DNA from 3 places in the Xanthobacter luteus genome. Region 2 is predicted to be linked to each of the others. Evidence: riboswitches for the same ligand, from Rfam matches in the RefSeq annotation. Region 2 holds a riboswitch; each other region holds the start of a gene.
The links. Region 2 has a riboswitch for cobalamin ahead of ABLE88_RS19690 (HupE/UreJ family protein). Riboswitches for the same ligand answer to the same signal wherever they lie in the genome.

Region 1: linked by a shared signal. The riboswitch ahead of ABLE88_RS09250 (TonB-dependent receptor plug domain-containing protein) and the one ahead of ABLE88_RS19690 (HupE/UreJ family protein) in region 2 are both predicted to bind cobalamin.
Region 3: linked by a shared signal. The riboswitch ahead of ABLE88_RS23035 (DUF1636 family protein) and the one ahead of ABLE88_RS19690 (HupE/UreJ family protein) in region 2 are both predicted to bind cobalamin.

Annotation. Positions count from the first base shown of each region.
Region 1 is NZ_JBDZDO010000002.1:128,889-138,569, reverse strand. Features, by position in the region: gene ABLE88_RS09270 (GntP family permease) at 1-264, opposite strand, end outside; gene ABLE88_RS09265 (patatin-like phospholipase family protein) at 268-1,293, opposite strand; gene ABLE88_RS09260 (efflux RND transporter permease subunit) at 1,434-4,526, opposite strand; gene ABLE88_RS09255 (efflux RND transporter periplasmic adaptor subunit) at 4,523-5,644, opposite strand; cobalamin riboswitch at 5,847-6,060, shown strand; gene ABLE88_RS09250 (TonB-dependent receptor plug domain-containing protein) at 6,165-8,159, shown strand; gene ABLE88_RS09245 (ABC transporter substrate-binding protein) at 8,168-9,052, shown strand; gene ABLE88_RS09240 (FecCD family ABC transporter permease) at 9,049-9,681, shown strand, end outside.
Region 2 is NZ_JBDZDO010000007.1:51,901-61,581, forward strand. Features, by position in the region: gene ABLE88_RS19660 (polysaccharide biosynthesis/export family protein) at 1-1,090, opposite strand, end outside; gene ABLE88_RS19665 (metallophosphoesterase family protein) at 1,485-2,183, opposite strand; gene cbiB (adenosylcobinamide-phosphate synthase CbiB) at 2,448-3,434, shown strand; gene ABLE88_RS19675 (cobyric acid synthase) at 3,469-4,908, opposite strand; gene cobO (cob(I)yrinic acid a,c-diamide adenosyltransferase) at 4,930-5,568, opposite strand; gene cobU (bifunctional adenosylcobinamide kinase/adenosylcobinamide-phosphate guanylyltransferase) at 5,565-6,137, opposite strand; gene ABLE88_RS19690 (HupE/UreJ family protein) at 6,139-6,762, opposite strand; cobalamin riboswitch at 6,813-7,012, opposite strand; gene argE (acetylornithine deacetylase) at 7,139-8,296, shown strand; gene rfaE1 (D-glycero-beta-D-manno-heptose-7-phosphate kinase) at 8,387-9,681, opposite strand, start outside.
Region 3 is NZ_JBDZDO010000009.1:191,730-201,410, forward strand. Features, by position in the region: gene ABLE88_RS22995 (WYL domain-containing protein) at 1-447, shown strand, start outside; gene ABLE88_RS23000 (endonuclease/exonuclease/phosphatase family protein) at 472-1,488, opposite strand; gene ABLE88_RS23005 (bestrophin-like domain) at 1,982-2,788, shown strand; gene ABLE88_RS23010 (hypothetical protein) at 2,927-3,115, shown strand; tRNA gene ABLE88_RS23015 (tRNA-Ala) at 3,367-3,442, opposite strand; gene ABLE88_RS23020 (TIGR02300 family protein) at 3,587-3,967, opposite strand; gene aroA (3-phosphoshikimate 1-carboxyvinyltransferase) at 4,161-5,528, shown strand; gene ABLE88_RS23030 ((d)CMP kinase) at 5,525-6,154, shown strand; cobalamin riboswitch at 6,636-6,858, shown strand; gene ABLE88_RS23035 (DUF1636 family protein) at 6,918-7,391, shown strand; gene cobW (cobalamin biosynthesis protein CobW) at 7,388-8,440, shown strand; gene cobN (cobaltochelatase subunit CobN) at 8,462-9,681, shown strand, end outside.

The DNA of each region.
Region 1 (9,681 bases), on a different contig from region 2:
CATGTAGTCGGCGATGGAGGAGACCGAGCCGGAATCCTCCATCAGCTTGCCGAACACCGCGCCCAGCAGGAACAGCGGGAAGAATTGCGCGACGAAGTCCGCCGCGTTGCGCATGAAGGTCTGGGTCCAGCTCGCCAGAAGCGGCTCGCCCGAGAAGGCGGCCGCGATCAGCCCGGCGATGGGCGCGAGGATGAGGATCGAGGAGCCGCGGAAGGCGAGATAGATCAGGACCGAGAGGCCGACGAGGATGCCGATGAGACCCATGGCTCAGAGCTCCGACAGCAGCATGTTGAAGTCCACCGTCGACGCCTTGCCGATGTCGTGGCCGTGCTGGTCGAGGAACACCTGCGCGGCCTTGCGCCCCTCGTCCTTGAGCATGGTGAGGAATTCCCACTCGGCGTTGAGCTTGGAGGAGAAGCCGAGGCCCGCCATGATCGGGTTGCGCACGATGTGCACCCGCATGCGCGCCCAGTTGCAGGCCTCGCTGTCGCCGGTGAGCTCGGCCGTGTGGCGCTGCAGCAGCGCCATCATGTAGAGTTCCTTGATCGCCACCGAATTGAACGACACCTCGTTGAGGCGGTTGAGGATCTCCGCCGGGGTCTTGGGCGTGCCCGGCCGCTCCAGCGGGTTGATGGGGATCAGGATGGTGTCGTCGGATTTCAGCTCGCTCACCAGCGGGGCGAGCGTGGGGTTGCCGGAATAGCCGCCGTCCCAATAGGCCTCGCCGTCGATCTCCACCGCCTGGAACAGGGTCGGCAGGCAGGCCGAGGCCATCAGCGCCTCGGGGGTGATGTCGGCGTTGCGGAACACCCGCGGACGCCCGGTGCGCACGTTGGTGGCGGTGATGAACACCTTGACCGGCGAGGCGCGCAGGCGCTCGAAGTCGATCTGCTTGGCGAGGATCGGCGCCAGCGCGTTCCCGCCCATGGGATTGAACTGGTAGGGCGAGAACATGCGCGTCATGAAGTCCATGAACAGGTAGCCCGGCGCGCTGTCGAGGCCCCAGCGGCCGAGCATCTTGTCGAGCGGCGAGCGCTTGAAGGGGCTGAAGCGCGCCGCCTCGGAGACGTGGGCCCAATAGCTGTCGAGCGCCTTGCGCGCGCCCTCGGCGCCGCCGGCCGCATAGCCGTCGGCCAGCACCGCCGCGTTCATGGCCCCCGCCGAGGTGCCAGACACGCCCTCGATGTCGAGCCAGGTCTCTTCCAGGAGACGGTCGAGGACGCCCCAGGTGAATGCCCCGTGGGAGCCGCCGCCCTGAAGCGCCAAGTCCACCAGCACCGGTTCTCTGTCCATCTCGCGATCCCCTCTGCATGGGCGCACGCCCGCCGCCGCCGGTGGCGGCGGCCTGCACCTTCCTGGCCCTCCCGGTCCTGCTTCTTGGTCTTTTCTTTTTGGCGGGCGCAGGCATGCCGCGTCCGCCGAAATCCCGCGCCTCAGGCCGGCTGGGCGGCCTCGCCCGCCGGCGCGGCGGCCCGCTCCGGCCCGGTCTTGGGGCCGAACCAGGCGACGTAGAGCGCCGGCAGGAAGATCAAGGTGAGCAGGGTGCCCACCAGCAGCCCGCCCATGATGGCGAAGGCCATGGGCCCCCAGAATACGGTGGGGGCGATGGGGATCATGCCGAGCACGGTGGAGACCGCGGTGAGCATGATCGGCCGGAAGCGCACCGAGGAGGCGGCGATCACCGCGTCCCAGACGGTCTTTCCGGCGGCGCGGTCGGCCTCGATCTGGCCGATCAGGATCACCGCGTTCTTGGTGATCATGCCGATGAGGGCCAGAACACCGAGGATGGCGACGAAGCCCAAGGGCCGCCCCGAGAGCAGCAGCGCCCCCACCACGCCGATCAGCCCGAGCGGCGCCACCGACAGCACGATGATGATGCGCTGGAAGCTCTTCAGCTCGAACATGAGCACGGAGAACATGAGCAGCAGCATCACCGGCACCACGGCGACGACCGAGGCGAGCGAGGCGGCGCTCTCCTCCACCGTGCCGCCGACCTCGATCCGGTAGCCCGGCGGCAGGGTCTTGCGCAGCGCCTCGATCTTCGGCTCCAGCTTCTCCACCACGCTCTCCGGCAGCACGCCCTGGCGCACGTCCGCCTGGACGGTCAGCGTCGGCACCCGGTCGCGCCGCCAGATGGCGGGATAGTCCTGATCGTAGGCGAAGGAGGCGATCTGTGAGAGCGGCACGGTGCGCCCGCTCGGCAGCGGCACCTGGAGCGTCGACAGGCTCGCCAGCGAGACGCGCTCCTCGTCGGTGGCGCGGGCCACCACGCTGACGAGATAGATGTCGTCGCGCACCTGGGTCACCGCCTGGCCTGACAGCACCGTGTTGAGCACCCCGGCGAGCTGGGCGGTGGACAGGCCGAGCAGGCGCGCCTCGTCCTGGTCCACCTCGATGCGCACCTGTCGCGCCGGCTCGATCCAGTCGAAATTGACCTTCTCGGCTTGCGGGTTCGAGGCCACCACGCTGGCGAGGTCGAGGGCGAGCGCGCGCACCTTCTCGATGTCCGGCCCCGAGACGCGGTACTGCACCGGCCAGCCCACCGGCGGGCCGAGCTCCAGCGGCGCGATGCGCGCCACCAGCTGCGGGAAGTCCTGCGCCAGCGCCTTCTCCAGCTTGGCCCTCAGGCGGTCGCGGGCGGCCACGTCCTGCGCCACGATCACCGACTGGGCGAAGAAGTCGTTGGGCAGCTGCACGTCCAGCGGCAGGTAAAAGCGGATCGCGCCGCGGCCCACATAGGTGGACCAGCGCTTCACGTCCGGATCGTCCGCCAAGAGCGCGTCGAACGCCTGGGCCACGCTCTCGGAGGCGTAGATCGAGGCGTTCTGCGGCGAGGCGAGGTCCACCAGCAGTTCGGGCCGGTCGGAGGCGGGGAAGAACTGGCGCGGGATCAAGGGCAGCGCCAGCACCGAAAGCACGAACAAGGCGATGGTGACGGCGATGGTGACCCAGCGCAGCTTCAGGCACAGCACCAGGAAGCCGCGATAGATGCCCATGACGCCGCGGGGCGGGGCGTCGGGATCGGGGATGCGGTCCTTGGGCGGCGCCTTCAGGATCAGCACCTGCAGCAATGGGGCGAACAGCACCGCCACGAGCCAGGAGACGATGAGCGCTATTCCCACCACGGCGAACAGGGTGAAGGTGTATTCGCCCGCCGAGGAGGCGGCGAAGCCCACCGGCACGAAGCCCGCCACCGTCACCAGCGTGCCCGCCAGCATCGCCGCCGCGTAGGCCTTGAAGGCATAGGAGGCCGCCGTCACCTTGTCGTCGCCGGCGGCGAGCCGGGTGAGGGTCGCGTCGGTGGTGGTCATGGCGTCGTCCACCATGAGCGCCAGCGCGATGATGAGCGCGCCCAGCGAGATGCGCTGCATGTCGATGTGCACCAGCTGCATCAGCGCGAACACGATGGCGAGCGTCAGCGGAATGGCGAGGGCGACGATGGCGCCGGCGCGCACGCCCAGCGCGATGAACGAGACCACGAGGATGATCGCCACCGCCTGCCACAGGCTCTCCATGAACTCGGCGATGGCGCTCGACACCGTCACCGCCTGGTCCGCCACCAGATGCGCCTCGATGCCGATGGGCAAATCGGCGATCTGCCGGTTCATGGCGGCGTCGATGTTCCCGCCCATGGCGAGAATGTCGCCGCCGTCGCGCATGGCGATGGCCAGGCCGATGGACGGCTTGCCGTTGGTGCGGAACAGGGGCTGCGGCGGGTCGGCGAAGCCGCGCCTGATGGTGGCGATGTCGGCGAGCCGGATCAGCCGCCCGTTGGCGACGAAATTGACGTTCGCGACGTCCGCCTCCGAGGTGAAGGCGCCGGAGACGCGGATGGAGATGTTCTCCTTGCCGGTCTGGATCTCGCCCGAGGGCCGCACGATGTTCTGCGCCTGCAGCGCGGCGAGCACGGCGGCGCGGTCGATGCCGAGGCTCGCCAGCTCCTGCATGGAGAACTCGATGAAGATGCGCTCGTCCTGCGCGCCGAGGATCTCGATCTTCGAGACGTCCGGCACGTGCAGCAGCTGCGAGCGCACCTCCTCCACATAATCGCGCAGCTCGCGGTGGCTGAAGCCGTCCGCGGTGAAGCCGTAGATGATGCCGAAGGTGTCGCCGAACTCGTCGTTGAAGAACGGCCCGACGATGCCCTGGGGCAAAGTGTGGCGGATGTCGCCCACGCTCTTGCGCACGTGATACCAGATGTCCGGCACCTCGGCGGCGGTGGCGGAGCCTTGCAGGTGCACGAAGATCGTGGTCTGGCCCGGCTTGGTGTAGCTCTCGAGGTAATCGAGCCTCGGCACCTCCTGGAGCTTGCGCTCCAGGCGCTCGGTGACCTGCTTGAAGGTCTCCCCGAGCGTCGCGCCCGGCCAATTGGCCTGCACCACCATGGTCTTGATGACGAAGGTGGGGTCCTCGGCGCGGCCCAGGTTGCGGAACGCCATCACCCCGGCCACCACCGAGATGGCCATGAGGTAGATGATGACGGAGCGGTGCTTCAGCGCCCAGGCGGAGAGGTTGAAGCCGCTCACGGCTGCGTCCCCAGGAGGCGCACCTGCTGGCCCGGATGCAGCGCCTGCACGCCCGCCGTCACCACGATCTCGGCGGGCTTCAGGCCCTCGGCGACGGTGACGGTGGCGGGGGTGAAGCGCAGCACCTCGACGTTGCGCAGCGCCACGGTCTTGGCCTTGGGATCGACCACCCAGACCGCCGGCTTGTCATTGAGGCGGGTGAGCGCGCTCGCCGGGATCTCGATCACCGGCCCGCCATCCACGCTCACGCGGCCAATCACCGTTGTGCCGAGGCGCAGCGCCGGCGGCGGATCGATCAGCCCCACGCGCACCCGGAAGGTGCGGGTCACCGGGTCCGCCTGGGGCGCCACCTCGCGCACCCGGCCGGTGGCCTTGGCACCGGCGTCGCCGGCGAGCGTTACCTCCACCAGCGGGTCGGCGGGCAGCGAGGAGAGCAATGCCGCCGGCACGTCGAACACCGCGTCGCGCCCGTCCTGGCGCGCCACCTCCACCACGCTCTGGCCGGCCTGCACCACCTCGCCCGGCTCGGCCCGGCGCTGGGTGACGACGCCGGCCGAATCGGCCTTCAGCTCGGTGAAGCCGAGCCGGTCCCGCGCCATCTGCAGCCGCGCCTCGGTGTCCTCCACCTGGGAGCGGGCGTTGAGATAGGCCTGCTCGGCCTGTTCGTACTGCGCCCTCGGCGTGAAGCCGCGGGCCAGGAGCTGGCGCTGGCGCTCATACTGGTTGCGGGTCTGGGACAAATTGGCCTGCGCGGCCGAGAGCGCCGCCTGCGCCGAGCGCAGCGCGTTCTGCTCGTCCTGGGGATCGAGGCGGGCCAGCACCTGGCCGGGGGCCACCCGGTCGCCCACGTTCACCAGCCGCTCGATCACGCGCCCGCCGATGCGGAAGCCGTAGGAGGCCTCGTTCTGCGCCTCCACCTGGCCGGTGAGCGTCACCGCGTCGCCGGCGGCGCGGCTCGCGGCGAGCGCGGTGCGCACCGGGCGCGGCTCCGGCGCCGCCGCCTTCGGCTCCTCGCCGCAGCCGGCGAGCAGGAGCGCGCCAACGAGCAAAGCGGGCGCTGGAAGACGCCTCAAGAAGCTGGCGACTGCGTGCGGCGTGCGGGACATGACGTCGGCCAAGGGAACATCCTTTTCGCAGTGCGACCCGGCTTCGCTATAGCGGAGCCTGCGATGTGTCGCCAGTAAGTCGAGCACACCATGGCCACGCACGACGATTTGTGCCCGTCGAGGCATGAATACGACTACCGCGTTGCATGAATGTCATTCACGGGGAATTCGCCATTCCAGCGCCACATTCCGTTGACCTGCGGCTTGCTTGCGGTCTAGTCTTACCGCGACGGTTCCCCTCGGGGATCAAAAGGGAACGCGGTGCTCCGCTCCGCCCGGCGACGGGCAGGTGGAAATGCCGTGGCTGCCCCCGCAACTGTAAGCGGCGAGTCCTTCGTCTCAAATGCCACTGGGCCGTTCAGCCTGGGAAGGCGGCGACAGGACAGCGACCCGTGAGCCAGGAGACCTGCCGTCAGCCGTGGTCACGCGCGAGCACGTCGGGCGGGGTGTCCTGATGGTGGCGGAATCCGTTCGGCCGGTGCGCCGGCGGGCGCCTCGTTCGCGGTGACGGACCACCCGTGCCGAGGCCGTCATGCCGTCCCTTTTTCCTCCCAGCCCTCGCGGCGCCGCGCGCGCCGCCCGCTTCCTCGTGTCCACCGCCCTTCTCGTCGTCCCCGGCGCCGCCTTCGCCCAGTCGCCGGCCGCTGCCGGCGCTCCGGCCATCGACCTGCCCGACGTGGTGGTGACCAGCCCCACCGGCATCCCGACCCCCGAGGACGAGGTCGCCTCCTCGGTGAGCGTGGTCACCGCGCAGGAGATCGAGCGCAAGCAGTTGCGTACCCTGCCGGAGGTGCTGGAGAGCCTTCCCGGCCTCAATGTCGTGCAGACCGGCGGGCCGGGCGGGCAGACCTCGGTGTTCATCCGCGGCACCAATTCCAACCATGTGAAGGTGCTGATCGACGGCATCGACGCCGGCGATCCCTCGACCCCCAACGGCGCCTTCGACTTCGGGCAGATGCTCGCCACCGACCTCGCCCGGGTGGAGGTGCTGCGCGGTCCGCAGAGCGGCCTCTACGGCTCGGACGCCATCGGCGGGGTGATCTCGGTCACCACCAAGAAGGGCGAGGGGCCGGCCAAGGCGTTCGGCTATGCCGAGCTCGGCGCGTTCGGCACCTTCAACCAGGCGGTGGCGCTCAGCGGCTCCACCGACAAGCTGTCCTACTCCTTCAACGTCACCCATTTCTCGTCCCCCGACACGCCGGTGACGCCGGCCGACATCGTGCCGGCGGGCTATCCGCGCAATCCCAACGCCTACGACAATTGGACCTATTCGACCCGCCTCGACTACGCGGTGAGCGACACCTTCGCGGTCAATTTCGTCGCCCGCTACATCGACAGCCAGCTCTCCTTCACGCCGGACATCTACCCGCCGCCCACCTATTCCGGCATTCCCGCGCCCGAGCGCTCCACCAGCTACGCCTCCCTGTTCTTCACCAAGGGCGAGGGCGTATGGAAGGCGCTCGACGGGGCGCTGGAGACCGCGTTCGGCGTCAGCGCCATGACCTCGAGCCGCCCCACCGACGGCCCCAACGCCAGCGTGAACGGCGACTATACCGGCGACCGGCAGATCTATTACCTGCGCTCGCTCTACACTTTCGCCCCGGGCCAGAACGTGCTGGCCGGCGTCGAGCGGCGCAACGAGAGCATGACGTCGCAGACCGCCTACACCCAGCTGGACGCGGCCACCGGCAATACCGGCGTCTATGCGGAGTATCAGGGCCAGTTCTTCGAGCGGCTCTTCCTCGCCGCCAATGTCCGCTATGACAGCGACGACACGTTCGGCGACCACACCACCTGGCGCCTCGCCCCGGCGCTGCTGTTCCCGGAGACCGGCACCAAGCTGAAGGCGAGCTACGGCACCGGCTTCAAGGCGCCGACCCTCTACCAGCTCTACGCCCCCTATTACGGCAATGCCGCCCTCAAGCCGGAGGAGAGCACCGGCTACGACGCCGGCTTCGAGCAGGAATTCTTCAAGGGCCGCCTCGCCTTCGGCGCCACCTGGTTCCACAACGACATCACCAACCTGATCAGCTACGATCCCGTCACCTATCAGAACGTCAATATCTCCAGCGCCACCACGCAGGGCGTCGAAGTGTTCATGGCGGTCCAGGTCACCGACACGCTGAAGGTGCGCGCCGACTACACCTATACCGACGTGGTGGGCTATTTCCCGCCCGGCCAACCGTTCGGCGCCGCCTGCGCGCCGCTCACCGCCACCTCGTGCCTCCCGCTCAGGCGGCCCAACGACAAGGTGAGCGTGAGCGTGAACTGGCAGGCCACCGACAAGCTCGACCTCACCGCCACCCTCATCTATGTCTCGTCCTGGTGGGACATCGAGCGCCTGACGTCGAATTATGTGGACCAGCCGGGCTATACCATCGTGAACCTCGCGGCGAACTACGCCCTGAGCCCGAACGCCACGGTGTTCGGCCGCATCGACAACCTGTTCGACGAGACCTACGAGAACCCCAACGGCTTCCTCGCCCCGGGCTTCGGCGCCTTCGCCGGCCTGAAGCTGACCTATTGAGGCGGCCAATGATGCGGACGGCGCTACTGCTCCCGGCCCTGCTGGCCCTTCTCGCCGCCTCCCCCGCCGTCGCGGGGGAGGCGAAGCCCGCCCGCATCGTCTCGCTCAATCTGTGCGCCGACGAACTGGTGCTGCGCCTCGCGGACCCCGGCCGCGTCGCCTCGGTCACCTACCTCGCCCGCGACCCGCGCGCCTCCAACGTCGCCGGTCTCGCGGCCCAGGTGCCGATCAATCGCGGCCTCGCCGAGGAGATCGTGCCGCTCGCCCCGGACCTGGTGATCGCCGGCGCCTTCACCACCCGCGCCACCACCGCCATGCTGCGCCGGCTCGGGCTCGAGGTGATGGAGCTCGGCGTGCCCGCTTCCCTGGAGGAGGCCTACGCCCAGATCCGGCAGGTGGCGGCGCGCCTCGGCGAGCGCGCGCGCGGCGAGGCCATGGTGGCCGAGATCCGGGCCGCCATGGCCGCCTTGCCCCCGGCCCCCGCCGACCGCGCCACCGCCGTGGTGCTGCGGCCCAACGGCTTCACCGCCGGGCGCGGCTCGGTGCCGGACGAGGTGCTCGCCCGCGCCGGCCTCGACAACCTCGCCGCCCGCCTGTCCACCGACCGCATGGGCCAGCTGGCGCTGGAGGAGATCGTCGTCGCCCGCCCGGACCTGCTGGTGGTGAATGCGGCGCCCGACGCGCCGCCCTCCCTCGCCGACGAGCTGCTGCACCACCCCGCTTTGGCGCCGTTCGCCAAGGCGGACCGCGCGGTGCCGCTGCCGATCCGCCTGTGGACCTGCGCCGGGCCGGGCCTTGCCGAGGCGGCGGCGCGCCTCGCCGCCGCGCGCACCAAGATCGCGCCCGGCGCGCCGGGCCCCCGCGCCGCCACACCCGAAGGCCGCCGGCAATGACGGACGGGACGCACGACCACCACCGCCTGCTCCTCGCCGGCCTCGCGCTGCTGGTGGTGGCGCTGTCCGTGGCCTCGGTGCTCATCGGCTATGCCCCGCTCGATCTCGGCGCCGCGGTCTTGGACCTCCTCGCCGGCCGCGCGAGCCTGCCGGCGCTGGTGCTGGCCGAATTGCGCATTCCCCGAGCGGTGCTGGGCGCGGCGGTCGGCTTCAGCCTGGGCGTCACCGGGGCGGCGCTCCAGGGGCTGATGCGCAACCCGATCGCCGATCCCGGCATCGTCGGCGTCTCCGGGGCGGCGGCGCTCGGGGCCGTGGTGGCGTTCTATTTCGGCTTCTCCGCCGCCTTCGCGCTCGCTCTGCCCCTCGGCGGGCTGATCGGCGCCGGCATCGCCACCGTGTTCCTGCTGAGTGTCGCCCGCTCGGGCGCCGACACCGCCACCTTGATCCTCGCCGGGGTCGCCATCAACGCGCTCGCCGGCGCGCTCACCGCCCTCGCCCTCAACCTCGCCCCCAGCCCCTATGCGGCGCTGGAGGTGGTGTTCTGGCTCATGGGCTCGCTCGCCGACCGCTCGCTGGTCCACGTGGCGCTGGCGCTGCCCTTCATGGTGCTGGGCTGGGCCCTGGTGCTG
Region 2 (9,681 bases):
CCGTCGCCGCGGTGAGCGCCACGATGTTGAGGAACTTGGCGAAATCGACGGCACCCGCATTGGCGACGTAGAGAATGTCCTTGTCGCGCATGTAGACCTTCGAGGACAGCAGGAAGCCGGACGGATCGCCGAGATTCACCGTGTAGATGGTGGGGACCTTGCTGTTGTTGGGGGGCACGTCCCGCAAGTCGACGCCCATGCGCCCCAGCGTGTCGCGGGCCTCCATGCGGAACAGGAACACCGACTGGGGATCGGCCTGCTGGTCCACGAGGCCGCCGGCCTTGGCGATCGCCGCACTGAGGGTGACGGTGTCGTCGCCGAACGCGAATTCGCCCTGGGTGCCCGAGGCGCCGAACGCCAGGAACTTGCGCGAGCGGGAATAGACGTAGATCACGTCGCCCGGCTGGAGGTAGACGTTGTTGGCCGGCTCGCGGATCAGCCGGTTGAAGCTGATGGAGCCCTCGCGCCCGTTGCGCTGCAGCGTCACGAAGGTGTCGTAGCCCTTGTTCAACAGCGAACCGGCCTGACCGACGGCGTCCAGAACCCGCTCGCCGGTGGAGCGCAGGGGGAATTTGAGCGAGCCGCTGGTCTCGCCGATCACCGTCACCCACGACGAGCGCTGCTCGTACACGGTGACCACGGCCTGGGGCTCGATGGCGCGGTTGCGCAGCCGCTCGACGATCTCGGCCTCGATCTGCGCCGGCTCGCGCCCGACCGCCCGGATGAGCCCGGCATAGGGCACCGAGATGTTGCCGTTGTTGTCCACCGTCTGCCGGGGGATGTCGACGAAGTTACCGGCGCGGGACGCCGCCTCGGCGGGGATGAACAGGCCGCCCGAGGAGGCTTCGAAGATGCTGATCGCGATCACGTCGCCCATGCCGACCTTCACCCGGGGCGCGGGCTTCTGGTCGTTGCGGAAGGTGCCGATCAGCCCTTCGCGATCGAGCGAGGCGAGCACGCGCACCGCGTCGACGTTCATCGGCACGAGCTTGTACTTGAAGCCGTCCGTGTCTTTCTGGTTGCCGTGGATCTCGGCGGTATAGGGACCCGAGGCCGGAAGAAAGTTGCATGCGGCGAGCATGCCGAGCATAGCCGCGCTCGCCGCCGCGCCGGCACATGCTCGCAATACATCCCGAATGTCGGCCACGGGTCACCCCCTCTGTCGCACGCCAAAGCTAGTATCACGGGTGCCCGAAACTGAACATCTACCGAGGGTTTTCAGGCATCGCCGACCCGCGATTGGCGGCTAGCTGTGCCTGGAATGCCACAGACCGACGCAATTGGGAGTGCCATGGTGCCTCCCCTCTTCCGCGCCGGGCGCCGCTCGGCGGAAAATCTGCCCGCACGGATCGAGAATCGGCCGGAATCAGTCGATCAGCGGCGATTCTTTGCCGCAGAACCATCCCGCCGCCCAAGCGACGCGGGTCCGCGAGTCGCGGATAGGTTGCGCGGCGCGCGAGCCACCAGCCGTGCGCGCGGCCGGTTCAGGTGGAGATGAGGAACCGGTCGACCCCTTCCAGCACCAGGCAGGTCAGGTGCCCGGTGGCATAGGCGCCGGTGTCGATGTTGATCCGGTTGCTGAGCACTTCGGGGCTGGAGATCGGCGTGTGGCCGTGCACCACCAGGTGACCGAAGGAATGGGGATAGTCGAGGAACTCCCTGCGGATCCACAGCAGGTCGTTGCGCTCCTGCGCCGCGAGGCTCAGTCCGGGCCGCAGGCCGGCATGGACGAACAGATAGTCGCCGCACACGTAGGAGGTCTCGAGCTGGGTCAGGAACGCGACGTGGTCGGCCCGCATGCCGGTGCGCCATTCGTTCCAGAGCTGGGACTGGTCGAGGGTGCCGGAGGGCCGCACGTAGGAGAACACGGTCTCCAGGCCGCCGACGCGCAGCCAGTCCGCGAACGCCTCCTGCGAGGTGAGCGCCTGGAGCATGATGTCCTCATGGTTGCCCGTGAGGCATACGGCGTTGCGGGTGCGCATGCGTTCCATCAGCGCATCGATCACGCTGGCGGACTGCGGCCCGCGGTCCACGTAGTCGCCCAGATAGACCTCGATGCACTGGGGTCCGGGATGGAGCTCGGCATCCTCGTCGATGGCTTCGTGCAGCGTCGTCAGCAGATCGAGGCGGCCATGGATGTCGCCTACGGCATAGACCCGCAGATTGTCAGGAATCGTGGGCACGGTCGGATCTCGAAACGGCTCGGCCAGATGGCCGTTGCGGGCTTTCAAGAGAGACATTACCGCCATGCCGCGCTCCCCGGGCCACGAAAATTCATGGGCCGCCTAGAGCAATGGTAACATTGAATCCACGCGCGGCGTCAATGAATTGTTGCATCGCACCATACATAAGCGGCGTTAGGCGGTATTTCCCTCGGGGTCTCACGGCTGTGTGATGCCGACCGCCTGTTTCGCCGCAATCGGTGGTGCTGTCCAGGGGGGAAGGGCATGGCATTCGAGATCGCGGCGCTCGCCATGGTGATCGAGGCGCTGGTGGGATATCCGGCCGGCCTGGTGCGGCGCATCGGTCATCCGGTGGTGTGGATCGGGCGCCTCATCGCTCTGCTCGACCGCGGCCTCAACCGCGAAAGCCTGCCGGCCGAGCGGCGGCGCACCCGGGGCATCCTCGCCATCGGCCTCGTCATCGCGGCGGCGGCGCTGCCGGCGCTGCTGCTGGAGCTGACCTTCGCCGATTCCGCCCTCGGCCTGCTGATCCTCGCGCTCCTGGGCAGCACGCTGATCGCCCAGCGCTCGCTGCACTGGCACGTGGAGCAGGTGGCCGAGGCGCTGGAGCGCGGCGACAGCGCGGGCGCAGGCCTGGAGCAGGCGCGCCAGGCGGTCGGCCAGATCGTCGGACGCGATCCCAACACGCTGGACGCCCACGGCGTGGCCCGCGCCGCCATCGAGAGCCTCGCCGAGAACTTCTCCGACGGCGTGGTCGCCCCGGTGATCTGGATGGCCGTGGGCGGACTGCCCGGCGCGGCCGCCTACAAGGCGGTGAACACCGCCGACAGCATGATCGGCCACCTGACGCCGCGCCATTCCGACTTCGGCCGTGCGGCGGCGCGGCTGGACGATTTCGTCAACCTGCCGGCCTCGCGCCTCGCCGGCTGGCTGCTGATCGCCGCCGCCGCGCTGATGCCCGGCGCCTCGGCGGGCGGGGCTCTCAAAGCCATGCGGCGCGACGCGGCGCGCCACCGCTCGCCCAATGCCGGCTGGCCGGAGGCCGCCATGGCCGGCGCCCTGGGGCTGAAGCTGAACGGCCCGAAGGTCTATGGCGGCGTGCCGACCCAGGACGCCTTCATGGGCGACGGCCGCCGCGAGGCCACCAGCGCGGACCTGCGGCGCGCGCTCTCGCTCTATCGGCGTGCCGACGGGCTGCTCATCGGCCTGATCCTGCTCGGCGCCATCGTCCAGACGCTGCTGTTCAGCTGAGGGCCGGCGCGGCGGCGCAGGCGCGACCGGCGCCCTAGCGGGCGGCAGCAAGCAGCGCGTCGAGGTCGAGATGGGCGCCAAGGTGGGCGGCGAGCGCATCCAGCGTCGCGTCCACGCGCGCCTCGAAGCCCTCCCCGCCCGCGCTCGCGCCGAGCCCCTCGAGGAAAGCGGCGCGGAAGGCATCGGCGGCGAACAGGCCGTGCACATAGGTGCCGGCGATGCGCCCGTCCGGCGAGACCGCCCCCTCCGCCGCCCCGTCGGCGAGCCGGGCGAAGGGACGTTCCGCGTCGGCGCCGGTGGTCACGCCCATGTGCATCTCATAGCCGTGGAACGGCCCGCCCAAAGCCTCGCCGTTCACCTCCACGAGGCGCTTTTCACCCGAGAGCACCGTGTGGACGTCCAGCAGGCCGAGGCCGCGGGCGATGCGCGCCTCGCCCTCCACGCCCTCGGGATCGGCGATGGTGCGCCCCAGCATCTGGTAGCCGCCGCACAGGCCCAGCACCCGCCCGCCGCGCCGGGCGAAGGCGAGGATGTCGTGATGGAGCCCGCCCGCCTTCAGCGCCGCGAGATCGGCGAGGGTGGATTTCGAGCCCAGCAGCACCACGAGATCCGCCTCCGGAGGCAGGCTCTCGTGCGGGCGCAGGCGGCGCACGGCGATGTCGGGCTCGGCATCGAGCGGATCGAGGTCGTCGAAATTGGACACGTTCGGCAGGATCGGCACGCACACGAGCCGCCGCGCGGCGGCCTTGCGCGGCGGCGGCGCGGCGAGCGCCAGCGCGTCCTCGGCCGGCAGCCGCACGGCGTCGGCAAAGTGCGGCACGAGGCCGAAGGCGGGCCAGCCGGTGAGCTGCGCGATGCGCGCCATGCCGTCGGCGAACAGCGCAGGATCGCCGCGGAACTTGTTGACGATGAAGCCGCAGACCAATGCCGCGTCGGCCGCATCGATCACCGCTTTGGTGCCGACGAGGCTGGCGATCACCCCGCCCCGGTCGATGTCGCCGATCAGCACCACCGGCACGTCCGCCGCCCGGGCGAAGCCCATATTGGCGATGTCGTTGGCGCGCAGGTTCACCTCGGAGGCGCTGCCCGCGCCCTCCACCAGGACCAGGTCCGCCTCGGCCTTCAGCCGCGCGAAGCTCGCCAGCACCGCGGGCAGAAGCTGCGCCTTCAGCCCCTGATAAGCGGCGGCCTTGGCGGTGGCGCGCACCCGGCCCTGCACCACGATCTGGGCGCCGGTCTCGCCTTGCGGCTTCAACAGCACCGGGTTCATGTGCACCGAGGGCGGAACCCGCGCCGCGCGCGCCTGCAGCGCCTGGGCGCGGCCGATCTCGCCGCCGTCGGCGGTGACGGCGGCGTTGTTGGACATGTTCTGCGGCTTGAACGGGCGCACGCTCAGGCCCCGGTGCGCGAACGCGCGCGCCAGCCCCGCCACCAGCAGCGACTTGCCGACGTCCGAGCCGGTGCCCTGGAACATGAGCGCGCGCGCGGCCACGGGCTAGAACTCGATGCCGGGCTGCGCCTTCACCCCGGCGGCGAAATGGTGCTTCACGAGGCCCATCTCGGTGACGAGGTCGGCCGCCGCGATCATCTCCGGCTTGGCGTTGCGCCCGGTGACCACCACGTGGAGGCCGCTCCGGCGCGCGGCGAGCGCGGCGAGCACCTCGCCAAGGTCGAGATAGTCGTAGCGCAGCGCGATGTTGAGCTCGTCGAGGATGACGAGCCCGATGCCCGGGTCCGCCATCAGCTCCTTCGCCTTGGCGAAGGCGCGGGCGGCGGCGGCCTTGTCGCGGGCGAGATCCTGGGTCTCCCAGGTGAAGCCCTCGCCCATGGTGTGCCAGGCGACACGGTCGCCGAAGGCGGCGAACGCCGTTTGCTCGCCCGTGGACCAGGCGCCCTTGATGAACTGCACCACCCCCACGCGCCCGCCGCGCCCGAGCGTGCGCAAAGCGAGGCCGAAGGCGGCCGTGCTCTTGCCCTTTCCGGGGCCGGTATGCACCAGGAGCAGCCCCTTCTCCACGGTCTTGCCGGCCACCTCGGCGTCCTGCACGGCCTTGCGTTTTTCCATCTTGGCGCGGTGGCGCGCCGCCTCGGCGTCGGTAAGCGGGCCGGCGGGATCGGGGATGAGATCGCTCATGGGGCGCCTCCCGGCGTCTTGAGGTCGAGCGGCAGGCCGGCCACCACCAGCGTCACCCGGCCGGCGATGCCGGCGATGCGCTGGTTGAGCCGCCCGGCGGCGTCGCGGAAGCGGCGCGCGAGCGCGTTGTCCGGCACGATGCCGAAGCCCACCTCGTTGGCGACGCAGACCGTCAGCCCGGCCCGCCCGGCGAGGGCGGCAAGCAGCCGGTCCGCCTGCGCCTCAAGGTCGTGGTCCGCCAGCAGATGATTGGTGAGCCAGAGCGTGAGGCAGTCCACCAGCGCCGGCCGGCCCGGCGGCAGGCCGGCGAGCGCGCCGGCAAGCTCCAGCGGCGCGTCGACGGTCTGCCACCCCGCGTCCCGGCGGTCGCGATGGAGCGCGATGCGCGCCGCCATCTCGCCGTCGCGCGCCTGGGCGGTGGCGACATAGGTCCAGGGACCCGGTTCGGCCTCCACCAGCGCCTCGGCGAACCGGCTCTTGCCGGAGCGCGCCCCGCCGAGGACCAGGACGAGGCCGCCGGCGGCCGCGGCCGCCGGCGCGTCTTGGCGCAAGCCCGAGGGGGCGGCCACGTCAGCCCGGGATGATCTGTCCGGCGAGCGCGGCGATGCCGACGCCGGCCACGGCGGCACCGGCGAGGCGCGCATTGAGCGACACCGGCGCCTGCTTCACCGAACGGGTGGCGTAGGCGACGCCGACGGCGATCACGCTCTGAATGATCACCAGGCCGGCCAGATAGGCGAGGAGCGGGGTCTGCTCGGCACCGAAGATCGATTCGCCGTAGGCATAGCCGTGGAACAGGCCGGCGATGGCGAACAGAGCGGCCCAGGCGCCGACGGGCACGGCGGCGGCGCGCGCCAGCAGCACGCCCAGAAGCAGCACCGAGGCCGCCACCACCAGTTCGGAGCCCGGCACCGACACGCCCATCACATGGATGGCGACGCCCAGCGCCGAGGCGGCGACGAACAGCACCGGCAGCGCGAGGTTCAGCCCGAACGCGCCCACCACCACGCCGATGCCGACGATGAAGGCGAGGTGATCAATCCCGATCACCGGATGGCCGAGGCCGGAGAGCAGGCCCTGCATGACATTGGACGGCATCTCGCCACCCATCATGTGGTGGGCGTGGGCCGGCGCCGCGGCGAGCAGCGCGAGGCCTGTGGACGCAACGGCGGAAACGGTACGGCGCTTCGACATTTGACCTCCTTGGCCCTCCCACCGAGGGCGCCTTGGACGAGCCCGCGCGCGGGCGATTTGAGGTGGCGGCAGGTCTCCTGGCTCGCGGATCGCCGCCCGCCCCGCGCCTTCCCGGATCGCTCCAGTGGCTCTTGCGGGGGGACTATCCGCCGACAGTTGCGGGGGCAGCTGCGGCATTGGGCTCGACGCCCGCACCGCATTCCCTCTCTCGGCCCGCCGCGAAGCGGGCACCGACACCGCCGCGACTATAGGGACCGCAGCAGGGGCGCGGCAACCGGAGGGTTCGGAAATCGCGCGCGATTTTTGTGCGCCGCCGCACGCGCGGCCGGCCCGTGCCGGCTATAGTCACCGGCCAGAGGCATTCCCGGAGGACGCGATGCCGGCCCCCCTCACCCGCCATTGGCTCGCCCGCCTGGTGGCCTTCGACACCACGAGCCGCAACCCGAACCTGGCGCTGGTGGCCGACGTGGAGGCGTTCCTCGCGGCCAACGGCGTCGCGTTCGTGCGGGTGGAGGATCAGGCCCAGGGCAAAGCGAGCCTGATCGCCACGCTCGGCCCGCGGCAGGAGGCGGGCATCATCCTCTCCGGCCACACCGACACCGTGCCCGTGGACGGCCAGGACTGGACCTCCGACCCGTTCGTCCTCGCCGCGCGCGACGGCCGGCTCTATGGCCGCGGCGCCTGCGACATGAAGGGCTTCCTCGCGGTCTGCCTCGGCCTGCTGCCGGAGATGGCGGCCCGGCCGCTCAAGAAGCCGATCCACCTCGCCTTCTCCTATGACGAGGAGCTCGGCTGCCTCGGCGTGCGCCCGCTCATCGCCCGGTTCCTGGCCGAGGGGCTGAAGGCCGAGGGCTGCATCGTCGGCGAGCCGACTTCGATGGCGGTGGTGACCGCCCACAAGGCCAAGCGCTCCCTGCGTACCATCGTGCGCGGGCGCTCGGGCCATTCCTCCCGCGCGCCGGAGCTGGCGAACGCGGTGGAGGCGGCGGCGCTGATCGCGGCGGCGGTGCACCGGCTCGGCGCCCGGCTCGCCAAGGACGGCCCGCGCGATGGGCTCTACGACGTGCCGTTCTCCACCGCCCATGTGGGCATCCTGAAGGGCGGCACGGCGCTCAACATCGTGCCCGACCACGCGGTGCTCGAATGGGAGGTGCGCGCGCTGCCCGAGGAGGACGTCGACGCCTATGTGCGCGAGATCGAGGATTATGCCCGCGCCGAGGTGCTGCCGGCGCTGAAGGCGCGGGCGCGCGAGGCGGAGATCGTGTTCGAGCTGAAGGCGGCGTTTCCGGGCCTCGCCACCGATCCGGGCGCGCCCATCGCCGTGCTGGCCAAGGCCTGGGCCGGGCGCAACGACCATTGCAAGGTCGCCTACGGCACCGAGGCGGGGCTGTTCGCCGAGATGGGCGGCATCCCCACCATCGTCTGCGGGCCGGGCTCCATCGCCCAGGCGCACCAGGCCGACGAATATGTGGAGGATCGCCAGCTCGCCGCCTGCGAGGCCTTCGTGCGGAAGGTGATCGCCCACTGCGCGTGAGGCCGCGACGCCTCCCGGACGCCACCTCCCCCTTGCGGGCAGGGGTGGGGGTGTCCCCACCGCCCGCGCCATCCGCGCGGCTCCCCGACCCTATCCCTTCGCCTTGGCCACCAGCGCCGAGGTGGAGCGGCCCTCCACCAGCGGCACCAGCGCGACGCGCCCGCCATGGGCCTTCACCACGTCGGCGCCCACCACCTCATCCTCGCGATAGTCGGCGCCCTTCACCAGCACGTCCGGCCTCAGCGTCTCGATGAGGCGCAGCGGCGTGTCCTCGTCGAACAGCACCACCAGATCCACGCAGCGCAGCGCGCCCATGACGCGGGCGCGCGCCGCCTCGTCCTGCACCGGGCGGCCCTCGCCCTTCAGGCGCTTCACCGAGGCGTCGGTGTTGAGCGCCACCACGAGGCGGTCGCCTTCCCGCGCCGCCGCCTCCAGCAGCGCGACGTGGCCGGGATGCAGGAGGTCGAAGCAGCCATTGGTGAACACCACCCGCGCGCCCGCCGCGCGCCATTCGGCGATGACGCGCGCCGCATCGTGCGCCGAAAGCAGCGCGCCGGGCGCCATGCCGGGCGTGCCCGCCTCCTCCAGCGCCGCGAGCAGCTCGGCGCGGGTGACCACCGCGGTGCCGAGCTTGCCCACCGCCACCGCGGCGGCGGCATTGGCGAGGTGGACGCTGGCTTCCAGCGGCTGGCCCGCCGCCAGCGACACCGCCAGAGCGGCGAGCGCCGTGTCGCCGGCGCCGGAGACGTCGAACACCTCGCGCGCCTTGGCCGGCACGTGCAGCACCTGGCCGCCGCGGCGCCACAGCGTCATGCCCTTCTCGGCGCGGGTCACCAGCACGTCGCCGCCGAACTGGGCCGAGGCGGCTTCGGCGGCGCGCGCCGCCTCCGCGTCGGTGGCGTCGGGCAGGCCGGTGGCGGTGGCGAGCTCGCTGCGGTTGGGGGTGACGAGGCTGGCGCCGCGATAGGCCTCGAAGGTGCGCCGCTTGGGATCGACCACCACCGGCACGCCGGCCGCCTGCGCGGCGGCGATGGCGGCGGCGATGACGGTGTCGCTGAGCAGGCCCTTGGCATAGTCGGAGAGCACCAGGACGCGGGCGCCGCGCACCGCCTCGGCCACCGCCGCCAGCAGCGCCTCCAGCAGGCCGGCCTCGGGCGGGGCGATGGTCTCGGCGTCGATGCGCACGATCTGCTGGCGCCCGCTCATGACGCGGGTCTTGGTGATGGTCGGCCGGCCGGCGTCGCGCACCATCAGATCGAGGGCGACGCCGGGATGGGCGGCGAGCGCGGCGCACAGCAGGTCCGCCTCCCGGTCCCGTCCGACGAGGCCCACCAGCCGCACCCGCGCGCCCAAGGCGGCGGCGTTGGCGGCGACGTTGGCGGCGC
Region 3 (9,681 bases), on a different contig from region 2:
TTCGAAAACTTCGGCTTCGTCTGGCCCAAGGAGGCGATCCACGTCACCCTCGGCGACCCGGAGGAGGCGCGCTTCGAGCGCATCCGCACCGTCGTGCGGCAGGCCGGGCTGCCGCTGCTCGCCGCGCTCGCCCTCGCGGACAAGGAGATGAACGCCGCCGAGGTCGAGGAGATGAGCTATTTCTGCGACCGCGCCTGCGCCGAGAAGGGCATCGACCTCACCGGCGCCGAGCGCGAGCGGCTCGGCGGCTGGATCGCCCGCATGCGGCCGACCGAGGAGACGGTGGACGGCGCCATCGACGCGCTCATGGACGCCGGGCACGACGCCGTCTCCGCCCTGCTGCGGGCCGGCCTCAAGGTGGTGGGCGCCGACGGCACGCTGAACGTCGAGGAGGCGGACATGCTGGACGCCTTCTGCTTCGCCCTCACCGGCCGCCACGTGCGCTGACCGGCGGGCCGGCGTCCGGCGCGCTCAGCGCACGGTCAGATCGGCATAGATCGGCAGGTGATCGGAGCCGAAGGCCGGCGCGAACCTGAGGCCCGCGACGGCGACGCCCCCCTTCACCGCCAGCCGGTCCACCGGCGTGCCGAGCCAGCGGGGCAGCGCGTGCCCGCGCACGGAGAAGATGCGGGTGGCCGCGGGCCAGGGCAGCGCCTCGGTGGCTTGCAGTCCCGCCTCGTCCATGAAGCGGGCGAATTGCGGCGACCAGGGCGGGGTGTTCCAGTCCCCCGCCACCACGATCCGCGTGCCCTCGGGCTCGGCGCGGATGTGCCGGGCGATCTCGGCGAAGCTCGCGGCGCGGCGGCGCCACCACCTTTCGCTGCGCGGCGTCAAGGGGTGGATGGCGTAGACCACCAGCGGCGGGGCGCCCGGCGCCACCTCGATCTCGGCCCGCACCCCCCCTTCCGGCCGCCGGCGGCGCGACTTCACGTTGCCGGGTCCCGCGCCGATGAGCGTCACCTTCATGGGCAGGCGGCTCAGGACGTCGATGGCGCCGAGGCGCCGGTCGAGGTCCGAGGCCCGGTAGGGGAAGCCCGGCAGCCGGCCGAGCGCCATCGGCCAGGCGAACACGTCCTCCTGCACCACCAGAACGTCGGGCGCGACCTGCGCCACGGCGCGCTGGAACAGGTCCTTGCGCGGGTTCCGGTTGAGCAGGTTGGCCGACATGATGCGCACCGTCGGCGCCCCCGCCGCGGCGCGCGGGGCGGACGGCGCCGCGGCGACCGCGAGCGGCCACAGGTTGAACAGCGCGAGCGCCGCCGCCGCCAGGATCGGCCAGCGCCGGCGGGACAGGAGCGCCAGAGCGAGCGCGATCAGGCTCGCGCCGAACAGATGCGGGCGGAAGAAGGTGAGCAGGTCGGCCAGCCAGAACCACGGGGCGAGCAGCGTCGCGGCGGACGCCGCCGCAAGCAGCGCCAGGAGCACGCCGAGCGCGAGGCGGAAGAGGCTGATGCGGCGGCCGAAGGGCATGGACATGCTCACGCTCACGCCGACCATCCTCGCTTCCGACCGCCCGCGCCAGCCGCCCCCGAGCCCATCGCCCCGGCGCGTGTCGCCTGCGCACGAAACGCCGGGGGCCCCGGCGCCGCTGCTGCGATGCAGCATCGGCCGGGACTTTGTCGCTTATGCGTGCGAATGCCAAGCGCCATCGGCGGGGACCGGCGCGTCGGGGCGAGGAAGCCGTCGAGACGCCGGCGCCAAGGCCTCCCAATGCCGGCGCGGGTTGCCCCTGGCGCCGCCAGCGGTGATCGGCGTTGCCCCGGGGTCTGAGGCGCGGCCGTGGCCGCTGTCACAGGGGGCGGGCGGATGCGACCCGAAGCGGCAGGCGGCGGCACGGGGGAAATCGATATGCCCGGTGAATCGCCCTCCGCCCTGATGATAGAACGGTGTCGGATCAGCTTGCGCATAAGCTGATGGGGCGCGCGGCCCGCGCCCGGGATCGGACCACGCCGTTGGACACCCGCGCGGGGGCAAAACAAGCATGAACGCCTGGATTCCGACCCTCGCGGCCTTCGTGATGATGGTCCTGGCCGGGGGTGCCGGCATGCTCCTGGCGCGGCGCTTGCCCGAGTCCTGGCTTTCCGAGGGGTCGATCAAGAGCCTGAAGGCGGGCATGGCCATGGTCGCCACCATGTCCGCGCTGCTCCTCGGCCTGATGGTGAATTCCTCGCGCTACAATTTCAGCGAGGCCTATTCGGACGTGCAGAAATACGCCGCGGCCCTGCAGATGACGGACCTGGAGCTCCTGAACTTCGGCGGCCCGGCCTGCGCTGTGCGTCGCACGTTGCAGGATTACGGCAAGCGGCTCGTGGACGAGACGTGGCAGGGCGATACCGATCTTGCTCCCGTCGGCAGCACCGATCCGGCGCTGAAGGTGCTGCTGCGCTTCGACGGCGAACTGCGCGCCCTCCAGCCCGCCGACGATGGCCAGAAGCAGGGGCGCGGCAATCTCCTCTCTTTGTCCCAGCAACTGGTGGAGTATCGCTGGAAGGTCTCCGGCGTCGCCCGCACCGCCACGCCCACCACCTTCATCGTGGTGGTGATCTGCTGGTTCGCCCTCATCTTCGCCAATGTGGGCGTGTTCGCCCCGCGCAACCCGCTGGTGATGGCGGGACACGTGCTCGCCATGGCCGCCATCTCCGCCGCCATCTTCCTGGTCACCGAGATGGGCGAGCCCTTCGCCGGCCCCATCCAGGTGTCGCCCGCGCCCATGGTCCGGCTGCTCCACCGCATGGAGGCGACGCCCTGCCCGGCCCCGCCCGCCGCCGCCCCCGCCCGCCCCGGCTGACGCCGGCGCGGGCCGGCGCAGGGAGACAGCGGGCCGGAGGAACAGGATGCGCAAGCCGCTCCACAGAGGGCGTTACGTCCAGGTGCTGGTGGCGGTCGCCGCCGCCGGGGGGCGGCCCTTCCCGATCTCGGCGCGGCCATGAAGCCGCTGGGCCAAAAGGTTCGCGTTCGACATCGTCGCGGCGGACGCCGGTGCCGGCGCGGGCGGGCTGATGGCCGGCCGAGGCCCTACCGCGTCGACCTCTCCGCCGGCAAGGCCACCGCCGCGGGCACGGTGAAGGGTGTGGACGGCACCGTGAAGGACATCGCCATCCTGCCGGCGCTGTGACCGCGGCGCCCGGCCGGGATGCGGCGCCCGCACGCCCATCGCGGCCAGGCGCCGCGCGGGGCGCAAGCGATTCGTCCCTCCGGGCCGGCACGGCCTCGATCGCGCCACATCACCGGCCGGCCCGCGCGGCCGTCATGGGCTCGCCCGCGCCGAGACGCGTCCCGGAGGGGTGGAGGGCCGGATATGACAAGGCGGGAAAACGCGAGCCGGAGGCTCTGGGCGCGACGTCAGACCAAGGTCGGGTCGAAATTTGGTGGAGCCAGGCGGAATCGAACCGCCGACCTCTTGAATGCCATTCAAGCGCTCTCCCAACTGAGCTATGGCCCCACCGGGCCTCGGGCTGCGCGCCGGGCCTGCGGGAAACGGGCATTTCCTCCAGGCTCAGGTCGCGCCGGGATGTCCCGAGGCGGGGTTGCCGGGGATGTGCATCCCCGAGCGAGAGCGGCCTTTAAGCACAGGCCGCGTCCGGCATCAAGCCTCTTCGTCGTCCTCGAGGCCCTCGCCGATCAGATCGGAGACGTCGTCCCCATCATCTTCGTCTTCTTCGAGGAAGGTGTCGTCGTCGGCCGCCTCGATGTCGTCGTCCACCTCCTCGCCGGTGGTCGCCACGGTGGGTCCGGCGGCCTCCTCGTCGGCCTCCTCGAGGCTGATCACCTCGGCCTCGGCCTCCTCGGCCTCTGGCTCCTCTGCGACGCTGCGCGGCTCCGCCCGACCGCGGACGGCGGGCTCGAAATAGGACCGCGGATAGGATTCCCCCGTGAACGGCGACACGACGGGATCCTTGTTCAGGTCGTAAAACTTGCGCCCCGTAACAGGACAGATGCGCTTGGTGCCGAGTTCAGGCTTCGCCACGGCAAAGTTCCTCGGTAGGGCTGTAAAAAGGAGGGTGCTCCATTGGCGCCTGCCACAGGGTCTGTCAAGGCCAATCGCAGGGCAAGGCCTCCCCGTGACGGCGCTCGCGCGCCTGTGTTAGACGAGCGGCCGATCCAAGACGACACCAACCGGCCCGCCCGCGCGCCGCGGCGGAGCCCCTGGGAGGCCTCCCATGTCCAGCGCATCGCCCGCCTCCGCCGCCCATGGCGAGGGCGCGCCGGTCCCCGCCACCGCGCTCCCTTGCGGCCCGCTGACCGGGCGGGTGCGGGTGCCCGGCGACAAGTCGGTGTCGCACCGCGCGCTCATCTTCGGCCTGTTCGCGGAGGGGGTGACCGAAATCACCGGCCTGCTCGAGGGCGAGGACGTGCTGAACACCGCCAAGGCCTGCGCCGCCTTGGGCGCCAAGGTGGAGCGGCTCGGCGAGGGCCACTGGCGGGTCACCGGCGTCGGCCGGCACGGCCTGTCCCAGCCGGACGCGACGCTCGACTTCGGCAATTCCGGCACCGGCGTGCGCCTGATGATGGGCGCGGTCGCGGGCCAGCCGGTGACCGCCACCTTCGACGGCGACGCCAGCCTCAGGCGCCGGCCCATGCGGCGCGTGCTCGATCCGCTGCGGCAGATGGGCGTCGAGGTGCTGGCCGAGGCCGAGGGCGGGCGCCTGCCGCTGACCCTCAAGGGCAGCATCGCGCCGTCTCCCCTCACCTACGAAAGCCCGGTGCCCTCGGCCCAGGTGAAATCGGCGGTGCTGCTCGCCGGGATCGGCGCGCCGGGCAGCACGGTGGTGATCGAGCGCGAGGCGACGCGCGACCATACCGAGCGCCTGCTCGCCCATTTCGGCGCCCAGGTGCGCGTCGAGCCGCACGGGCCGCACGGGCGGCGGGTGACGCTTGAGGGCGGGGCGCAGCTGAAGGGGGCGCCGGTGGCGGTGCCGGCGGACCCGTCCTCCGCCGCCTTCCCGCTGGTGGCGGCGCTGATCGTGCCGGGATCGCAGGTGATTCTGGCCGACGTGATGATGAACGACCTGCGCACCGGGCTCATCGCCACGCTCAAGGAGATGGGGGCCGCGATCGAGACCCTGGCGACCCGCACCGAGGGCGGCGAGAGCGTCGCCGACCTCAAGGTAAGCCATTCCAGGCTCAAGGGAATCGAAGTTCCCGCCCACCGCGCGCCGGCGATGATCGACGAATATCCGGTGCTCGCGGTGGCCGCCGCCTTCGCCGAGGGCGAGACCGTCATGCGCGGGCTCTCCGAGCTCCGGGTGAAAGAGAGCGACCGCCTCGCCGCGGTGGCGCAAGGCCTTGAGATGTGCGGCGTTTCCCACGAGGTGAGGGGCGACGACCTGATCGTGCGGGGCGCGGCGGCGGTCCGCGGCGGCGGCCCGGTCGCGACCCACATGGACCACCGCATCGCCATGGCCTTCCTGGTCATGGGCCTCGCCTCGCAGGACGGCGTGAGCGTCGACGATGTGGCGTTCATCGCCACCTCCTTCCCCTCCTTCCTCCCCATGATGCGCGCGCTCGGCGCGGAGATTCGCGCATGATCATCGCCATCGACGGGCCGGCGGCCTCCGGCAAGGGCACGCTCGCCCGGCGCATCGCCGCGCATTACGCTCTCCCACACCTGGATACCGGACTGCTCTACCGGGCGGTGGCGGCCCGCTGCCTCGCCCTCGGCCTGCTCGACGACGTCGCCGCCTCGGAAGCGGCGGCGGCGCGCCTCGACGTGGCGGCGATCGATCCCGAGGCGCTGCGCTCGGCCGCCATGGGCGAGGCCGCTTCGGTGGTGGCGGCGCGGCCGGGAGTGCGCGCGGCGCTGCTCGACCTGCAGCGCCGCTTCGCCGCCCAGGAACGGGGCGCGGTGCTGGACGGGCGCGACATTGGCACCGTCATCTGCCCGGATGCCGACGTGAAGCTGTTCGTCACCGCCGCGCCGCAGGTGCGCGCCGAGCGGCGCTTCAAGGAACTCGCCGGCCGCGGCGCCGCGGTGACGTTCGCCGACGTGCTGGCCGACATCGAGAAGCGCGACGAGCGCGATTCGCTGCGCTCCGCCGCGCCCTTGGTGAAGGCGGACGATGCCGCTCTGCTCGACACCAGCGCCCTCGGCATCGAGGCGGCGTTCGACGCCGCCATGGCGCTCGTGACGCAGCGGCTCGGGCAGAGGGGCTGAGGCGGGGGGTCGCGTCAGTTCTCCGCGCCAGCGCCTCCCCTTTGCGGAACTCTCGCCTTTGAGAACCCCTCCCCCTAAAGGGGAGGAGCAGGGGTGGGGGTGCAGGACCCTCTCGGAAAGTCAGCTGTGCCGTTCCCGTCCGCTCGACGCCCTCCTGATGGCCACCGGCGGCGTCTCTCGCCCCTCTGCCAACATCCAACCCGCCCAATCCCCTCCCCGTCGGGCGACCCCCACCCGCTCACCCCGGCCCTCTCCCCACAAGGGGGGAGGGGTGTGCGCGGCGAGGAAGGGCCTGCGCGATGAGCAGGTAGGAACCGGCAGCGCCCGCGTGCCCCGGCCGACCGGAGCGTCAGCGCCGGGAGCGCCGGGGCCCAGCGCAAGAAATCCGCCGAAGGCGATCATTCCCGCCGAGGGCGACTCGCCTCGGGCCGCGAGCGGCCCACGCCCCGCGCGCCATTTGACAACCCGCCCCGGCCGGCCCTTAAGTGACCCGGTCGATGGTCCCGCGCGCGAGGGTACGCGCCGGGCGCAAAAGGGAATGCGGTGGGGCGCCGTGTCGAAGGACGGGCGCCGAATCCGCGGCTGCCCCCGCAACTGTAAGCGGTGAGCTTCCGTCAAAGGCCACTGGGCGCATGCGCTCCGGGAAGGCGGCGGAGGCGCTGAGATCCGCGAGCCAGGAGACCTGCCCTCGACAAGGTCCGCGCCGGGCGGGGTGCCTCGGTCTTGCGTCCCTCCACGCCCGCAGGCGGGCGGCCCCGCACCCATGGACCGATGCCCGGTGGAGCGCGCCGCACCGTCTTCTCCCCCTGCCGATCCGCCCGCCGCCGATCCGCCCGCCGCCGAGGCGCGCGCGCAGGCGGCCGCGGCGCCGGTGACGCTGTTGGTCTGCGTCACCTGCGGCGCCGGGGCGGACGGCCGGCCGGCCGAAGGCGCCGCCCTGCTCGCGGCGGCGCGCGCCGCCGGCGCCGGCCCCGACGCCCTCGGCATCGAGATTTCCCCCGTGCGTTGCCTCGCCAATTGCAAGCGCGCGCTCTCCGCCGCCATCGCGCGGGCCGACGGCTGGACCTACGTGTTCGGCGACCTCGACGTTCACAGCGCCCCGGACCTGCTCGCCGGCGCGCGCCTGCTCGCCGCCGCCGGCGACGGCCTCATGCCCTGGCGCGGCCGGCCCGAGCGGCTGAAGCGCGGCATGGTCGCGCGCCTGCCCCCATTGTTCCCAGCCAAGGACCCCTCATGACCGCGCCCGCCCCCTCCGCTTCCGCTTCGCTCGCCCGCGTGCCCTGCACCATCGTCACCGGCTTCCTCGGCGCGGGAAAGACCACCCTCATCCGCCATATGCTGGAAAATGCCGGCGGCAAGCGCCTCGCGGTGATCGTCAACGAGTTCGGCGACGTGGGCATCGACGGGGAGATCCTCAGGGGCTGCGGCGTCGCCACCTGCGCCGACGAGGACATCGTCGAGCTCGCCAATGGCTGCCTGTGCTGCACCGTAGCGGACGACTTCGTGCCGGCGCTCGACAAGATCCTCGCCCGCGCGCCCGACCACATCCTGATCGAGACATCGGGCCTCGCGCTGCCCAAGCCGCTGGTGCAGGCGTTCCAGTGGCCGGCGGTGAAAAGCCGGGTGACGGTGGACGGCGTGGTGGCCGTGGTGGACGGCCCGGCGCTCGCGGAAGGCCGCGTCGCCAGCGACCACGACGCGCTCGACGCCCAGCGCGCGGCGGACGCGAGCCTCGACCACGAGGACCCGGTGGAGGAGGTGTTCGAGGACCAGATCGCCTGCGCCGACCTCGTCATCATCACCAAGGGCGATTTGATCGACGCCGCCGCCGCGCAGATCGCCGGCGCCCGCGTCGCCGCCCATTTGCCGCGAGCCGTCAAGGTGCTCACCATCACCAACGGCAAGGTGGATCCGGCGGCCCTGCTCGGCCTCGGCCTCGCGGTGGAGGACCAGATCGACGCCCGCCGCACCCATCACGACGACGAGGAGGGCCACGACCACGACGACTTCGACAGCATGGTCGTGGCCTTGCCCGAGATCGCCGACGCCGCGGCGCTGGCCGACCGGGTGGCGCGCGCCGCCGCGGCCGCCGACGTGCTGCGCGTGAAGGGCTTCGCGGCGGTCGAGAACAAGCCCCTGCGGCTGCTGGTGCAGGGGGTCGGCGAGCGGGTCTCGCACCATTTCGACCGGCCGTGGGGCGCAAGCGAGGCGCGCCGCGGCGCGCTGGTGGTGATCGGCCTCAAGGGCTTCGACCGCGCCGCGGCGCAGCGGACCATCCTCGGCTGAGGCGGGGAACGCGAGAACGCCATGCACCTCCTGTCCACCACGTCCGCGACCCTCGAGGATCTCGCCGAGCCGGTGGACCTCGCCCAGACGCCCGGGGACATGGCGGTGCTCTCCTTCGCCGACAGCGACCTTCTGGCGCTCGCCGCCGCCTGGCGCGCCGGGCGCGCGCGCCTGCCGAGCCTGCGCCTCGCGCGGCTGAAGGACCTCAGGCACCCCCTGTCGGTGGACCTGTGGGTGGACACGGTGGCACGCCACGCCAAGGTGATCGTGGTGCGCCAATTGGGCGGGCTCGACTGGTGGCGTTACGGCGCCGAGCGGCTCGCCGCGCTCGCCCGCGCCAAGAACATCGTGCTGGCGCTGCTGCCCGGCGAGGACCAGGACGACGCGCGCCTCGCCGCGCTCTCGACCCTGCCGCCCTTGGAGCTGGCGCGCTGGCTCGCCTGTTTCCGCGCCGGCGGCCCGGACAACATCGCCGCCGTGCTGGCCCTCATGGCCCGAGCCGCAGGCCATGAGGCGCCGCCGCCGCCCGCCCCGCGCCCGGTGCCCGCCAGCGGCGTTTTGGCGCGCGGACCGGACGGCGGCTTCTCGCTCCCGGCTTTGCCTCTCGCGGTGCCGGACGGGCCGGCGGCGCTGATCGTGCTCTACCGCTCCATGTGGCTCGCCAGGGATGCGGCGCCGCTGGAGCGCCTCGCCGACGCGCTCGCCGCGCGCGGGCTCGCGCCGGTGCCGCTGTTCGTCTCCAGCCTCAAGGCGCCGGACTGCGCCGCCGCCGTGCGCGACGCGCTCGCCCGGTTCGACCCCAAGGTGATCATCGCCGCCACCGCCTTCTCCGCCGGCGAGGCGCAGGCGCTGTTCCTGCCGGGCGGGCCGCCGGTGCTCCAGGCGGTGCCCGCCACCACCGCCCGCGCCGCCTGGGAAGCGAGCCCGCGCGGCCTCTGCGCCGCCGACCTCGCCATGCACGTGGTGCTGCCGGAGCTGGACGGGCGGGTGCTGGCGGGTGCGCTCTCCTTCAAGGACTTGCTTCCCGACGACGCGGACCTCGGCTTCTCGGCGGCGGTGAACCGGCCCGAGCCGGCGCTCATCGCCCATGTGGCGGACCGCGCCGCGGCGCTGGCGCGGCTTGCGGCGACGCCGCGCAGCGAGCGGCGCCTGTGCGTGATCCTGCCCGATTATCCCGGCGCCGCCGGCCGCGCCGGCTATGCGGTGGGGCTCGACGTGCCCGAGAGCGCGCGCCGGCTGCT